4 regions of the Streptomyces sp. NPDC031210 genome follow, and region 4 is predicted to be linked to each of the others. Evidence: riboswitches for the same ligand, from Rfam matches in the RefSeq annotation. Region 4 holds a riboswitch; each other region holds the start of a gene.
The links. A riboswitch is a leader RNA that binds a small molecule or an ion and turns the genes downstream of it on or off. The one in region 4 is predicted to bind cobalamin.
Positions count from the first base shown of each region.

Region 1: another riboswitch for cobalamin. It lies ahead of cobN (cobaltochelatase subunit CobN); the one in region 4 lies ahead of ACZ45Z_RS06935 (prenyltransferase/squalene oxidase repeat-containing protein).
Region 2: another riboswitch for cobalamin. It lies ahead of metE (5-methyltetrahydropteroyltriglutamate--homocysteine S-methyltransferase); the one in region 4 lies ahead of ACZ45Z_RS06935 (prenyltransferase/squalene oxidase repeat-containing protein).
Region 3: another riboswitch for cobalamin. It lies ahead of ACZ45Z_RS09780 (ribonucleoside-diphosphate reductase subunit alpha); the one in region 4 lies ahead of ACZ45Z_RS06935 (prenyltransferase/squalene oxidase repeat-containing protein).

Region 1 covers NZ_JBVIHH010000015.1:90,998-93,188, reverse strand. The annotation lists gene ACZ45Z_RS25660 (cobalamin biosynthesis protein CobG) at 1-590, opposite strand, end outside; cobalamin riboswitch at 649-773, shown strand; gene cobN (cobaltochelatase subunit CobN) at 814-2,191, shown strand, end outside.
Region 2 covers NZ_JBVIHH010000012.1:207,875-210,065, forward strand. The annotation lists gene metE (5-methyltetrahydropteroyltriglutamate--homocysteine S-methyltransferase) at 1-1,401, opposite strand, end outside; cobalamin riboswitch at 1,559-1,775, opposite strand; gene ACZ45Z_RS22750 (COG4315 family predicted lipoprotein) at 1,931-2,191, shown strand, end outside.
Region 3 covers NZ_JBVIHH010000004.1:60,466-62,656, forward strand. The annotation lists gene mctP (monocarboxylate uptake permease MctP) at 1-120, shown strand, start outside; gene ACZ45Z_RS09775 (Uma2 family endonuclease) at 219-806, opposite strand; cobalamin riboswitch at 941-1,083, shown strand; gene ACZ45Z_RS09780 (ribonucleoside-diphosphate reductase subunit alpha) at 1,239-2,191, shown strand, end outside.
Region 4 covers NZ_JBVIHH010000002.1:724,826-727,016, forward strand. The annotation lists gene ACZ45Z_RS06930 (SCO2322 family protein) at 1-91, opposite strand, end outside; gene ACZ45Z_RS06935 (prenyltransferase/squalene oxidase repeat-containing protein) at 91-1,395, opposite strand; cobalamin riboswitch at 1,644-1,770, opposite strand; gene ACZ45Z_RS06940 (MBL fold metallo-hydrolase) at 1,908-2,191, opposite strand, start outside.

The sequences.
Region 1 (2,191 bases), on a different contig from region 4:
GCCCGCGGCGCGTCGGCCGCGGCCACCCGGCACACCACCCGGGCCCCGACGCCTACCAGCGCCCGCCCGTCCGCTGCTGCGAGCAAGGTCACATCGGCGCCGAGCCCCGCCACGTCCCCGCGCCCGTCGTCCACGGCGAACAGGAACCGGCCCGACAACGCCGTCGTCCACTCCTCGGCGCACAGCAGCGCATCGAGCCGCGCGGCCCACAACCGCACGTCCGCGCGGCCCACTTGGTCCAGGCCCGTCAGCGGTGAGACGACCATGTTGCGGACCCGCTCGTGCCGCTCGGAGGGCAGCAGGCCGGCCTCCCGCCACAACCGAGCCAGTTCGCCGCCGCAGTCGTCGCCGAGGCCGCGCAGCTCGATGTTGCCGCGCGAGGTGATGCCGAGATGGCCGTCGCCGAGCCGGTCGGCCGCGTCGGCCAGCACCGAGAGCTGATGCGGCGTCAGAAACCCCAGGGGGACGCGCAGTCGTGCCAGGGCGCCGTCGTCGGCCCGGTGCAGCCGCAGCGCACCGGGGCAGGCGTCGCCGCGGTCCCGTACGGGGGAGGTCCCCGGGCCCGGGGGTTTCGGCGAGGTGGGCGGCATGGCGGCGAGCATACCCACGACCTTCCAGGGGGCCGCCCGCCCGATACCGGCCAGGATCTACTATGCAGACGGCACAGGGTCCCAGGGCCCTAGGGAGGAAGCCCGGTGAGAATCCGGCGCGGTCCCGCCACTGTGAATCCGGCCACCGCCGGGCGAGCCAGGAACTCCCGCCGTCCATCCGACCACCCGGGGCGCGGACACCCCGAGGAAGGCCTGCGCCCGCATGCTTCTGCTGTTGTCGACCTCCGACACCGACCTGCTCAGCGCCCGCGCTGCCGCCGGCCCCGTGCCCTACCGGCTCGCCAACCCCGCCCGCCTCGACCTCGCCGAGCTGCCGGCCCTCCTGGACGGCACCGACCTCGTCGTCGTACGCCTCCTGGGCGGCATCCGCGCCTGGCAGGAGGGCCTGGACCTGCTGCTCGCCGAGGACCAGCACCGGCCGGTGATCGTCCTGACCGGTGAACAGGCCCCCGACGCCCAGCTCATGGAGCAGTCCACGGTCCCCGTCGGCACCGCGGCCGAGGCGCACGCCTACCTCGCGCACGGCGGCCCCGCCAACCTCGACCAGCTCGCCCGCTTCCTGTCCGACACGGTGCTGCTGACCGGCCACGGCTTCGACCCGCCCGCGCCCGCCCCCACCTGGGGAGAGCTGGAGCGCCCGGCCGCCGCGGACGCGAGCGTCACCCCCGGCCCGGCCGTCCGCCCGCTCATCGCCGTGCTCTACTACCGCGCCCACCACATGAGCGGCAACACCGCCTTCATCGACGCGCTGTGCACCCAGATCGAGGCCGCCGGCGGCCGCCCGCTGCCGCTGTTCGTCGCCTCGCTGCGCGCCCCCGAGCCGGAGCTGATCGACGCGCTGCGGCCGGCCGACGCCATCGTCACCACCGTCCTGGCCGCCGGCGGCACCAAGCCCGCCGCGGCCTCCGCCGGCGGCGACGACGAGTCCTGGGACGCCGGCGCGCTGGCCGCCCTGGACGTGCCGATCCTCCAGGCGCTGTGCCTGACCGGCTCGCGCGCCTCCTGGGAGGAGAACGACGAGGGGCTGTCCCCGCTGGACGCCGCCTCCCAGATCGCCGTCCCCGAGTTCGACGGCCGCCTGATCACCGTCCCGTTCTCCTTCAAGGAGGTCGACGAGGACGGCCTGCCGGTCTACGCCGCCGACCCCGAGCGGGCCGCCCGCGTGGCCGGCATCGCCGTACGCCACGCCCGCCTGCGCCACATCCCGGCGCCCGACAAGCGCCTCGCGCTCGTCCTGTCCGCCTACCCCACCAAGCACTCCCGCATCGGCAACGCCGTCGGCCTGGACACCCCGGCCAGCGCCGTCGCGCTCCTGCGCCGGCTGCGGGCGGACGGCTACGACTTCGGCGCCGAGGAGGTGCCCGGCCTCGCCTCCGGCGACGGCGACGAGCTGATCTACGCCCTCATCGAAGCCGGCGGCCACGACCAGGAGTGGCTCACCGAGGAGCAGCTCAGCCGCAACCCGGTCCGTATCCCGGCCGCCGACTACAAGCGCTGGTACGCGACGCTGCCCGAGGAGCTCCGCTCGGCCGTCGAGGAGCACTGGGGCCCGCCGCCCGGCGAGATGTTCCTCGACCGCA
Region 2 (2,191 bases), on a different contig from region 4:
CCGCAGGGCGGCGCGGGCCGTACGCAGGCCGGTGGTCTGCGGAAAGGAGCCGATGGTCGTCGTCGGCAGGACGGGCAGGCGCAGGTGGGCGCGCTGCGCCGCGGACCGCTCGGCGTACGGCTGCGCGCGGCGGCAGTCGGCGTCCGTGACGGCCGCGGCACGGGCCCGCACCACCGGGTCGCGGGTGAGCGCGGAGCCGGCCCGGGAGGCCAAGTCGGCCCGGTTGGCGCTCAGTTCGGCCGTGATGGCGCCGGTTCCCTGGTGCAGGCCGCGTGCCAGCGTGACGATCTCCGCGGTCTTCTGCCGGGCGAAGGCGAGCCAGCGGGCGACCTGCGGATCGATATCGCGCTCCGCGGTGACGTCCAGCGGGACGTGCAGCAAGGAGCACGAGGACGCCACGTCGACCCGGTCGGCGAGCCCCAGCAGGGTCCCGAGCGTGGCCAGCGACCGTTCGAAGTCGTTGATCCACACATTGCGGCCGTCGACGACCCCCGCGACCAGACGCTTGCCGGGCAGCCCGCCGACCGCCGCCAGCTCACCGAGGTTGGCGGCGGCGGGACCGGTGAAGTCGAGCGCGAGACCGTCGACGGGCGCCTTGGCCAGCACCGGCAGGGCGTCACCGAGGCGGTCGAAGTACGCGGCGACCAGCAGCTTCGGCCGGTCGGTGAGCGCGCCCAGGTCGCGGTAGGCGCGGGCCGCGGCGTTCAGTTCGGCGGGGGAGCGGTCCTGTACCAGCGCCGGTTCGTCCAACTGGACCCAGCTTGCGCCGGCGGCCCGCAGATCGGCGAGGACCTCGGCGTAGACCGGCAGCAGGCGGTCGAGCAGGGTCAGCGGTTCGAAGTCCGCCGCGACGCCGGGCGCCGGCTTGGCCAGCAGCAGATAGGTGACCGGGCCGACCAGGACCGGACGGCCCTCAAGGCCCAGCGCGACGGCTTCCCGCAGCTCGTCCACCTGCTTGCGGGAGTCCGCCGCGAACACCGTGTCCGGGCCCAACTCCGGTACCAGGTAGTGGTAGTTGGTGTTGAACCACTTGGTCATCTCCAGCGGCGCCACGTCCTGCGTGCCCCGGGCCATGGCGAAGTAGCCGTCCAGCGGGTCGGCGGCCACCGCCGCGCGGTGCCGGGCGGGGATCGCGCCCAGCATGACGCTGGTGTCCAGGACGTGGTCGTAGTACGAGAAGTCGCCCGTCGGCACCTCCCGGATGCCGGCCGCGGCCAGCTCCCGCCAGTTGCCGCGGCGCAGCGCGGCGGCGGTGTCCCGCAGGGCGCCGGCGTCGACACGGCCCTGCCAGTACCCCTCGACGGCCTTCTTCAGTTCCCGGTTCGGGCCCTGGCGCGGATAGCCGTGCACGGTGGGCCGGGCGGCGGCGGCCGCGGAGCCGGTGGTCGAGTCGGTGATCACGTAACTCTCCTTCGCGAGCGTGTCTCCTCCAGACCCCGGGACGGGTCGAGGGCGCGAAGGACGGCGAAGTGGGCGGAGCGTGGGAGTGTGCGCCCGCGCCCGCCACCTGAGACGTCCACCGACCCGCCCTCGAGGTCACCGGGATCTCCGTACGCGATCGCGCGCACGGACGCTGGCAGGTCTTCGGACTCGCGGGCACGTCTGCCGGGGCAGACATCTACTGGCCGTCGCTTCCCGGACCCGGTCGGGCCCAGTGCGTATGACGGCGGTCGTTCCCACTCACCGCTGCGGGGCAGTCCCGGATTCCCACCGGGTTCCCTCTTACGACGCGCCTGCCTGGCGGGCAGGGCGAACCAGTCGCCCGGTCAGCCTAAGCCCTGCCGTGGGTGAGCAGGCGCCGGATACGCCGAACGTCCGCGCCCGGATGGCCGGGTGGCGGTAGCCGGTGTCTAGTGGGGTGGGCGGCACGTCGGTCGGCCGCGCGCGCCGCCGCAGGGGCGGGGCGGACGGAACCGAAGGAGTGTCAAGGATGCGCAACAGCGCCAAGGGGGCCGTCATCGCGGTCACGGCCCTCGTCGCCGCGGGGATGGCCGGATGCTCGGACGACGGCGGTACGAGCAAGCCCTCCCCGTCCGCCGGCCGCACGAGCCCGGGCGCCTCGCCGTCGGGCTCTCCCTCGCCCGGCGAGGGAACCGTCGCCTCCCGCGCCGGGCGGCTCGGCCAGATCCTCGTCGACGGCCAGGGCCGCACCCTCTACCTCTTCGAGGCCGACAAGGCCGGCAAGTCCACC
Region 3 (2,191 bases), on a different contig from region 4:
GTGAAGGCCCCGGACGGCGTCGACGAGACCAGCCCCGGCGACTACACCGCGGACGCCGGCGACAAGGGCGTCAGCCCCGAACTGCCCCCCGCCACGGCGGGCGCCCCGGCCGGCCACTGACCCGGCCACCCGCTCCGGCGCCTACGGGCCGTCGCGCCCCCTTGGGGGATGCGGCGGCCCGTTCGCCTGTCGTGGCGCGACCGGACCGCCTGCGCGCGTCAGTTCACCCAGTCCTTCAACGGCTCGGTTTCGACCGTGATGCCCACCGGGTCCGGGAGGTGGAGGGTCTTGCCGTACGGCACCGTGTGAACGTTCTCGTAGCGGGCGCCGTCCGGCTCGCTGTAGACCGACACCTGACACGTGTCACGGTCGATCAACAGGTAGACCGGAATGCCAGTTTCCGCATAAGCACGGGGCTTCTCCACGCGGTCACGCTGCTCGGTGTCCGAGTCGTATGAGGTGACTTCGACGACCATCAACACCGGGTCCGGGTCAACCCATTCGCCCTGGCCTGCGATCACGCCGCTGTGAACAAGAGCGCCGTCCGGGCGGGCGCGGCCGCGCCGGTAGGACTGCACCCTGAGCCCTTGGTCCGGATAGAGCCACAGTTCCGGGCGCGACTGGATGCAGATACGCGTCAGCCACTCGATGATCAGCGCGTGGTCCGCGTCCGGCATGGGCTTGCTCCTGACCTTCCCGTCGATGAGTTCCAACCGCGCGCCCTCCTCCAAACGGGCGAGTATCCGGGCGGCCTCTTCGAAGTGCTCGGTGAGCATGATGTGCGGCCGGTCGGCAAGCGCGGTCATGAAGCCTTCTCCCTCTGTCATCAGCGGAGCAAGAAACGTAGAAACGACGATAGCCGAGGGCACTGACAGACACCGCCCGATCACTCACGACTCACTAGATGTGGGGGTGCACGCGCCTGGGCACCCCCACATGTATGCTCGTGCTCGCTGTCGCCGCAGGGGAATCCGGTGCGAATCCGGAACTGTCCCGCAACGGTGTATGAGCGCGCCCGGGTGGCTGTGCCACCCTCTCGCGCGCCCGTGAAGTCCGAGGACCTGCCGACGGTACGCCCGCACCGCCATCGGTGCGGACGTCGATACGTCCGGGCCTCGCGGGTTGGGCCGGTGGACGCCGCGCGGTGGTTCGCGCATCCCGGAACGGGGTGCCGCATGCCCGCGCGCGCCCGTCGCGCCCCGCCCTCCAGGCCCCCGCCGAGTGAGGGAGAGCACCACGTGACCATCGCGCCAACGGAGCCCGCGTCAGACGCCGAGGTCGGACAGCCCGCGGTGGCCGCGCACAGTGCCCCCGCCGGCCGGACCGGACGCGGTGAGGACGGGCCGGGCGTCGCCTTGCTGCGCACCCTGACCGATCTGACCGAGGACCTGACGGCGACCGACCCCGGCAAGGTGGCCGCCGCCGCCCTGCGGGGCCGGCACGCCGGCTCCGACGAGGCCGAGTTGCGGTCGCTGGCCATCGACGCCGCCGCGGGTCTGATCGGCGACGAGCCGCAGTATTCGAAGCTCGCGGCGCGCCTGCTCACCCTCGCCATCGCCGAGGAGGCGGCCGGACAGGGGGCGGTCGCCTTCTCGGCCTCCGTCGCCACCGGCCACCGCGAGGGCCTCATCGCGGACGAGACCGCCGCGTTCGTACGGACCCACGCCGCCCGCCTGGACGCGCTGGTCGACACCGCCCTGGCCGACGGCGCCGACGACCGCTTCGGCTACTTCGGGCTGCGCACCCTGCACTCCCGCTACCTGCTCCGGCACCCGATGACCCGTCAGGTCATCGAGACCCCGCAGCACTTCCTGCTGCGCGTGGCCTGCGGGCTGGCCGAGAACGATTCGGCCGCCGCGCTGGAGGACGTCGCCGAGCTGTACCGCCTCACCAGCACGCTGTCCTACCTCCCCTCCTCCCCCACCCTGTTCAACTCCGGCACCCGCCACCCGCAGATGTCCTCCTGCTATCTGCTGGACTCCCCGCTGGACGAACTGGACTCCATCTACGACCGCTACCACCAGGTCGCCCGCCTGTCGAAGCACGCCGGCGGCATCGGCCTGTCCTACTCCCGGATCCGCGCACGGGGGTCGCTGATCCGGGGCACCAACGGTCACTCCAACGGCATCGTGCCGTTCCTGCGCACGCTGGACGCCTCGGTCGCGGCGGTCAACCAGGGCGGCCGGCGCAA
Region 4 (2,191 bases):
CCTGCGCCTGCGCGGGCGCGGCGCCCAGGCCGCAGACCGTGCCGGCCAGCAGCAGGGCGCCGGCGACCGAGGAACGCCTCAACAGCCTCATCAGAGCGCGTTCTTCTTCTTGCGGCCGCTCAGCAGGAAGCCGACTCCCGCACCGGCGGCGAGCCCGACACCGACGATCCACCAGACGCCGCCGCCCCCGTCGTCCTTCGTGCCGGACCCGGCGTCCTTCCCCGGCGTGGCGGACGGCCGCGCGCCGCCGGCCGGCTCGGGGCCGGTGGCGTTGAGCGCGGCGACCAGGTCGGTGCCGCCGAAGGAGCGCGGGTCGGTGCCGGTGGCATGGGCGGCGAGGACCAACTGCGCGTACGCGGCGGGGCCGCTCTTCTTCGCCCAGTCCGCGGAGTTCTTCTCCAGCCACTTCAGCGGCTGCCGGGCGGCGGCGCCGTGCGAGCCGGCGGCCAGTGCCACGACGGCGTCGGCGGTGTTGCCGACGTCGGGCTGGTCCTCGGCGCCCGGCATCGCCGACATCAGGTGGTGGCCGTTCTTGTCGAGCTGCGCGACGAGGTAGGCGTCGGCGCCCGCCGCGGCCCGCTCCGGCCCGCCCGCCCCGGGCTTCGTCTTTCCGCCGTCCTCGCAGGCGAGCGGCTCGACGGGCTTCTTCGCGTCCTCGCCGGCCGGTTCGACGACGAAGCCGGCGCCCCGGGCGCCGAGCGCGGCCGCGGCGGTGGCGTCGGCGTTGGGGACCAGGGCGCCGTCCTTGGGCTGGAAGGCGAACGCGCCCCGTTCGGCCTTCTTCGCGTCGCACCCCAACTGGAAGGCCGGCAGCGCGTCGTACGGCGTCCGGCCGCCCTTCGCGGACTTCACCGACTCCGGCTTCACGCGGGCCGAGACCAGCGCCCCGATGACGACGGACGTGGAGTTGGCGTCGCTGGGCGAGCCCGGCAGCGAACTCCAGCCGCCGTCGTCGTTCTGTACGGACTTCAGCCAGGTCACGGCCTTCCGCACGCTGTCGGCGTGCCCGCCGAGCGCGGCCAGCGCCTGGACGGCGGCGGCCGTCTGGTTGGTGTCCCGCATGGTTTTGGCGTCGCACTTTGCGGCCGGGTCGGCGCGGAACGCGGTGAACGAACCGTCGGCGCACTGCTGGCCGGTGAGCCAGTCGACGGCCGACGCCGCGGGCCGCACGCCGAGGGTGTCCTGGGCGAGCAGGGCGAGGGACTGGCGCCACACCCCGTCGAACTCGGGGGACTGCGTGCCGTACAGGCCGTCGGGCAGCTTCTTCGGGGAGGGGGCGGCGGCGGGCGCGGCGGAGTCGGCGAACGCGGCGGGGGCGGCGGCCGCGCCCAGCACGGCCGCGGTGGCCAGTGCCGTGGCGGTGCGGCGGGCCAGGACGGCGAAGGAATGGGCCATGGGGGCCATGGGAGCCACGGGGGCCATCGGTGGGTGCCTCTCGGGTCGGTTCGCAGCGGTGGTACGCAGCCGCGCTCGGCCGGCCGTCCGCGCGCCGATCGGTTGATCCGCGCCGGTGGCACCGGGCTCGACTCCGTATTCCTCGACGGTGCCGCGACCGGCCGCCCGCGGGGGCGGGTGGTCCGGTGGCGGGAGCCTTGGTCGTGCCCGGACGGGCGCTCCGGCTGCGGCGGCCGTGCGGGCCGCGAGCGGGTCGCGGTGCGCGGGCGGGCCGTCCTCACGGTTGCGGGTCAGCGCCGGATTTCCACCGGCTTCCCCCGATCGGGCACGAATGAAGTTGTCCCGCACACCTTAACCGGCGGCCCGCCGGGACTCGCTCGCACGTACGGGGCCGGGCCTCGGGGGCGGCCTGGGGCACCTGCGACCAGCCGCCAACCATGCCCGCCCCCTGCCCGCCGCCGCGCCCTGCCCGCCACCGCCCCCTGCCCGCCGCCGCGCCCACCGCCGCCGCGTCACCCCAAGGGGACCGCCAGATAGGTCGCGGGGTCGGAGCCCGGGACGCGCTCCGCCCGGCCGAGTTTCACCAGGCGGCGCAGGTGCGCCTCGGCTTCGGAGACGGCGATGGTGCGGGAGCCGTAGGGGATCTGGTCCCAGGGGCGGTTCCACTCCATGGCGACGGCGAGCTGCCACGGCGTGAGCGGTTCGCGGAGCAGTGCTCTCAGTGCGGACAACCGCTCTTCATGGTGAGCGATGAGCTCTCTTACGCGCCGGTCCGCTCCGGTGAACGCGTGCTGAT